One region of the Paenibacillus urinalis genome, then DNA from elsewhere that is predicted to be linked to it. Evidence: riboswitches for the same ligand, from Rfam matches in the RefSeq annotation. Region 1 holds a riboswitch; the other holds the start of a gene.
What was found. A riboswitch is a leader RNA that binds a small molecule or an ion and turns the genes downstream of it on or off. The one in region 1 is predicted to bind glycine.
Positions count from the first base shown of each region.

Region 1 (3,214 bases):
TAAGCCGACCGCATGTACAACCTGTTCCGGTGTTCCGCCGCGAAGCTCAACCATCGCCCCGGCTGCCATCCCGATCGCTGATCCGACTTCTGCCTGACATCCGCCCTCGGCACCCGAGATGAAGGAATTGTTGGCAATGACATAACCTATGGCCCCAGCAGAGAATAAGCCATTCACCATATGCTCATCTTCCCAGCCAAAACGCTCCTGCGCACTTACGAAAACACCGGGAATGATGCCTGCCGAACCCGCCGTAGGCGTTGCCACAATTCTTCCCATGGAAGCATTCACTTCCGACACACCAAGCGCATAGGCCATAGCAAGTGTAGAGGCGTCACCCGAGCAGCTCTGATTGTTCTGCAAATAATGGCGGACCCGCTGGCCGTCTCCACCCGTCAGTCCACTGCGCGAGGTTGTATCCTCGTTCATCCCTTTATGCACAGCCTGCTTCATGACCTGATAGTAATCCGACATCTGCCTCACAACCTCAGCCTCTGGTGTTCCGGTCTCCTTCACCTGTTCTTCAACCATCAGCTCAGCCAGCGTCTTGCCTTCTGCCGTACAAATTGCATTCAAATCCTTCAAGTGCTTAAACCGCATCGGTATCGTCCCCCTTCTTCAAATCAATGACCTTAATATCATAAATATGAGGCAGAGACTTCAGTCTGTTAAGCACATCCGAAGCCGGTATCGTATCTGTCTCCATTGCTGTCAGCGCTTCTCCATCCCGGCCCTTACGATCGACCTGCATGAAGCCAATATTAACACCGGACTCACTTATCGCAGATGTTACTGAAGCGATGACCCCGGCTTTATCCGAGTGCCTCAGCACCACCGCAGGAAAATCACCTGTCAGCTGTACCCGAAAATCATCCAATAAAGAGACGGTAACGTTCCCTCCACCAATCGAAGCTCCCACCATCGTACAAGCCCGATCTCCTGCAGACAGCTCAAACTTGACGGTATTCGGATGTGCCGCCGGAAGACCGCTCGTGACAAACTCATATTCCATTCCCAGCTGCTCAGCCCACTCTTCTGCATTCGGTATCCGCTCATCATCGGTAGCCATATTCATCAGTCCACTGATCAGCGCCAGATCTGTTCCATGTCCTGTATAAGTGTCGGCAAAAGAGCCGTATAATATCATCTTCGCTTTCTCCGGTCTCGTTCCAAGCCACTGCCGGGCAATACGCCCAAGTCTAACAGCCCCTGCAGTATGGGAGCTGGACGGTCCCGTCATTGCCGGCCCGATAATTGAGAATACATCCTTGAACCTTGTCATCATAACTCCCCATTTCTCATTGTTTTAGGTTCTAGCTTATTGTGTGCAGAATTATCCGTTCTTCCACGCAAAAAAGGACAGAGTAAGGGTGTACATCCCCTCTCTCTGTCCTGGTACCTGAAAGTTTCGTCAGAAGTGGCCGGCGTACAGCAATCGCCCTCACTCTCACTTACCCCTTTGGCGGCGCATCGGCTCTCTCCAGAGTTGCGTCGAATCAAGGTTCTTCTACCTGAGAGATTCTGCTGTATAAGCCGGGTGCTTATCAGCTTGCTCCTTCGGTGTCCCGTGGTTTCCCCACGCGATCTCTCCCATTGATCTTCATCCGCAGTCCTATTCTTTTGTATTTATTCAAAGCTTCAAATTCACTATAAACAGATTAATCGATAAGCCGACCTCATGTCAACAAAAGTAACGATGACACCTTGTATAAAACTGGTTTGTGTTATATTTTCTAACGCATTGATATTTAAATTCTGATGGATTCACTATTGCTTCTATAATATATTATGCATAATCTTTTATATTTGCTTATACTTCTACCCCTGTTAATGCCATTGCATACGTTGATGTTAGTCTGTCCTACAATCTAATCTGTGACTTGTCTTCATCGAAATAGCCGCCTCTCGAACGCTGAAGACTAATTAACCAGAGCAACAACGATAGAAGGACTAGCACGATCGATACTGTAAAATAGACGTAACGCAGCGACACGAGCTCGGCAATAACACCAAACGTTATAATAGCAGCTATCTGAAGCAGACTAACCATCAGGCCGAATATGCTTGTTACCCTGCCCATCATGGCTGCAGGAACATTATTTTGATAAAAGGTCGCCAGACCCGTATTGGAGAAAGACGAGAAAAAGCCCAGTAGGATGAAACCAGCTGCAGCCCATACGAATGAATTCGAGATGGAGAAGATCAGATACCCTGCAGATACAAGCAGCATTCCCCCTCCCAGCATATGTTTGACTGGAATCCATTTTGCTAATATCGAATTCAGAAATGCTCCGGCGACACTTCCTGCTCCTGTCAGACTGACAATCAATCCGTATTCCAGCTCAGACATCTTAAGGGTACTGCGAATAAATACAACCTCCTGTGAGTCCAGCGCCATACCTAGCAGTAAAATAAAATGAAACAGACTGTAGACAAATATGACATATGCGTTAGATCTACTGAACTTCATTACACCGCTCCAATCAGCTGCTATCATGCGATAAGTTATCCTCTGTCCTGCCGCTTCTCCCTCTTGCACCTCTATAGGTAGCTTGGGGAGCAGCGATAACAAGAAGGCTGATATCAAGAAGGATGCTGCGTTAATATAGATCGCAATATCAGGCTTCATATATATGAGCAGCACCCCGGCAATGGCCGGACCCACCAGAAAAGCCCCCGAGGTCGTTAAACCCTGAAAAGCATTAAACTGCTTGCGTTCTGCTGCTGGTACAAGTCTAACGATATAGGTCATCGAAGCCGGTTGAAAAATAGAAGAGGCCATACTGTTAATCATCAGGCAGGCATAAATCATCCACAGCTCGGGCAGCAGCGGGAGAGCAGCTACAAATACAGTCCGGATCAAATCAGTAATGATCATAATCTGCCGCTGATTGTATCGATCCACCAAGCTTCCAGCCCAGAATTTCGTCAGTAGTGAGGCTGCTGGTGCAATGATCCATAATCCTGCAACGGCTGCAGGAGAACCCGTCATATTCAGAATCAACACGTTAATCGCAATGAGATAGACAAAATCTCCAATCCTGGAGATCCCGATACTTCCAAGCAGCAAGCCTTTTCGACGCCAATTGGCGAATGATTGCTCCATAAATAGTCCCTTTCAGGTTAGCATTGGATTGAAGAAGCTTATTTATACTTTTTCTATATTTATCCATTCAAACCCTCTCTCTAATAACCTGACTCAACGGACTACTAT
Region 1 covers NZ_CP118108.1:388,642-391,855, reverse strand. Annotated here, with positions in the region: gene sdaAA (L-serine ammonia-lyase, iron-sulfur-dependent, subunit alpha) at 1-600, opposite strand, end outside; gene sdaAB (L-serine ammonia-lyase, iron-sulfur-dependent subunit beta) at 590-1,285, opposite strand; glycine riboswitch at 1,491-1,603, opposite strand; gene PUW25_RS01865 (MFS transporter) at 1,862-3,106, opposite strand.

Region 2 (3,214 bases), 1.6 Mb from region 1:
AAGATCATGATGGCTTCTACAAAATTAATTAACCCCATGAGATTCGTTCCACGAGAAACATTTTTTTCCACAATAGACACTACAGCGATGATGCGTTATGACTATTGATTATAAGCTTCGTTATATAAAAAGAGCTGACCTCCCTTTTAGACAGGAAGATCAGCTCAAACAATTTAAATCATTACGTCATATATTAAATAATATCTTGTTACTCTTCAGTATGTGCACGATAAGCATCGGCATCCAGCAGTTTAGCAAGTGCCGCCTTGTAATCTCCACTCAGCTTCACTTCAATCATCCAGCCATCGCCATAGGGTGAAGCATTCACAAGCTCCGGTTCGTCTTGAAGCTTCTCATTCACACTAACGATCGTACCGCTTACCGGTGCAAACAAATCAGATACCGTCTTAACCGATTCAATCGTACCAATACTATCATCACTATTAATGTCCGTTCCTACTTCAGGCAGCTCCACAAACACAATATCACCCAGCTGATGCTGAGCAAATTCAGTAATTCCGATACGAACCGTATCTCCTTCTAACGTTTGAACCCATTCATGCTCTTCACTATACAACAAACCGTTAATTACTTCGCTCATGATCTCGTCAGCCTCGCTTTTTCAAAAGTTAGAATTGTGTTTCTTCTCTGGTTCCTGCCCTTTTTCCACCCATAGCGTAAAACAATCCTCATCACAATGTCAAGAATGCTAACAAAAAATATGTTTTATGGATATACTCCTTGACTTTTCGGATTTAATCACGTATTAATGTAGTATAAGCGTTAGATTGAGCGGAAGAGTTCGCTATTTCCGAACATTCTAGCTCATTAAGCGGTTGAACGTAAAGGGAGAGATTACCGCAGGATTCTTGTTCTGAGCTTCTGAGCAGAGACATTATCCGCATGGTAACGCCGAAGGAGTAAGCCCATTGATAAGCAAAGGGTGAATCTCTCAGGCAAAAGGACTTTTACCGGACGCGACTCTGGAGAGCATCCATAACCGTTCGCCTGCTACTAGAAGCGAACGTTGTTAATAAAAGGATCACCCAAGGGGAAACTCGTGAGCAGCATACGGGGTAACTCTCAGGTACCAAGGACAGAGCCTAAGAAGAACACATGCTTTATTTGCGTGTATTTTTCTTTGGCCTGTCCTTTTCTTTTTCCATTTTCCAATAGCCCTTTTTCCCTTTTCCTAAATTTTTTATTCTAATTATTCTTCTTCATTCCTTCTATCTAACTACAGCCGGAAGCCGGCTTTTGACGAGGTGAAAATTATGTCCCAATTATTGAGAACACCGCTTTTCCCTCTTTATGAACAATATCCAAATGTACGCTGTATTGATTTTGGAGGCTGGGAGCTCCCGGTTTCCTTCAGCGGAATCCAGAAAGAACATGAGGCTGTTAGACAGCAGGCTGGATTGTTCGATGTATCCCATATGGGTGAATTTCGAGTAGAAGGCGAGAATGCAGCCGACTTCCTGCAAGGAATGCTGAGCAATGACATATCCCTGCTCGAAATTGGTCAGGCACAATACACACTTATGTGCTACCCAACCGGTGGTGTTGTGGACGATTTACTTGTCTACAAGCGCAGCGATCAGTTGTTCATGCTCGTTGTGAATGCATCCAATATTGATAAGGATTGGGCATGGCTGCAAGAGCATCTGCCGGAGAACGTACAGATGGTCAATGAATCGGATGCGACCGCTCTGCTCGCACTGCAAGGTCCAAAGGCTGAAGCTATATTATCCAAAGTAACCGATGTGAATCTTGCTGAGCTGGGGTCTTTCCGTTTTGTCGACGGTGCAGAAGTGAGCGGCAGCAGCGTTATTCTATCGCGCACGGGATATACCGGTGAGGATGGATTCGAAATTTATGTCAGTACTGATGACGCACAGCAAGTATGGCTTGCACTTATGGCCGCAGGGGAAGATGAAGGGTTGCTTCCTATCGGGCTTGGTGCGAGAGATACACTTCGATTTGAAGCTAAGCTTCCGTTATATGGACAGGAGCTCTCAGCAACGATTACACCGCTTGAAGCCGGTCTCGGGATGTTCGTGAAGCTGGCAGCTGGTGACTTTATCGGTCGGGATGCACTGCTGAAGCAAAAAGAGGAAGGCCTGACCCGCAAGCTCGTCGGGATTGAGATTACAGACCGCGGTATTCCGCGATCTCATTATCCGGTCTTTGCAGACGAAGAACAAATCGGTGAGGTAACCACAGGTACCCAGTCACCTACCCTCAAACGCAATCTGGGTCTTGCACTGCTGGATATCCGGTTTACAGAACCAGGTACCACTGTTGAAGTCGAAATCCGGGGGAAACGCCTCCAGGCAGAAGTGATCAAAACCCCATTTTATAGAAGACCAAAACCTACAGCCCAAGCGGCAAAAGGAGCGAATTCGTAATGACAAATCGTTATCTTCCGATGACGGAACAAGATCAGGCGGAAATGCTGGCAGCAATCGGAGCTGAAACGATAGAGGATCTTTTCTCCGACATTCCTGAAGAAATCCGCTTTAAAGGCGAACTCCCTGTTTCATCTAAGCTGGACGAATATGCACTCACACGTCATATGTCCCGTCTTGCCGGACGCAATGTGAACGCAGATACACATCCAAGCTTTCTCGGTGCAGGTATCTATGACCATCATGTACCTTCTGTCATTAACCATGTCATTTCCCGCTCCGAATTCTATACCGCTTATACACCCTATCAGCCCGAGATCAGCCAAGGCGAGCTGCAGGCCATTTTTGAATTCCAATCCTATATCTGCGAGCTTACCGGAATGGCTGTAGCCAATGCCAGTATGTATGATGGTGCAACCGCTTTTGCAGAGGCCGGCAATCTGGCCGCAAGTGCGACTCGTCGTAAGAAGCTGGTCGTATCGAGTACCGTGCATCCGGAATCCCGTCAGGTGCTTGCCAGTTACGCACATGGTCTGAATCTTGAAATCGTAGAGATTGGCTATAAGAATGGTGTCACTGATATGGAAGCACTCGCAGCTGCAATCAGTGAGGATACAGCCGCAGTGATGATTCAAAGCCCGAACTTCTTCGGCAGTGTAGAAGATATTCAGGCGGCAGCTGATCTGATCCATCCCAATAAAGGACTTCTTATCGTCAGTGCGAATCCAATTTCACTCGGACTTCTGGAAGCTCCGGGTAAGCTTGGTGCAGATATCGTTGTTGGTGATGCTCAGCCGTTAGGAATT
Region 2 covers NZ_CP118108.1:4,249,605-4,252,818, forward strand. Annotated here, with positions in the region: gene PUW25_RS19600 (hypothetical protein) at 1-32, shown strand, start outside; gene gcvH (glycine cleavage system protein GcvH) at 209-601, opposite strand; glycine riboswitch at 837-978, shown strand; glycine riboswitch at 980-1,104, shown strand; gene gcvT (glycine cleavage system aminomethyltransferase GcvT) at 1,275-2,408, shown strand; gene gcvPA (aminomethyl-transferring glycine dehydrogenase subunit GcvPA) at 2,408-3,214, shown strand, end outside.
Region 2: linked by a shared signal. The riboswitch ahead of gcvT (glycine cleavage system aminomethyltransferase GcvT) and the one ahead of sdaAB (L-serine ammonia-lyase, iron-sulfur-dependent subunit beta) in region 1 are both predicted to bind glycine.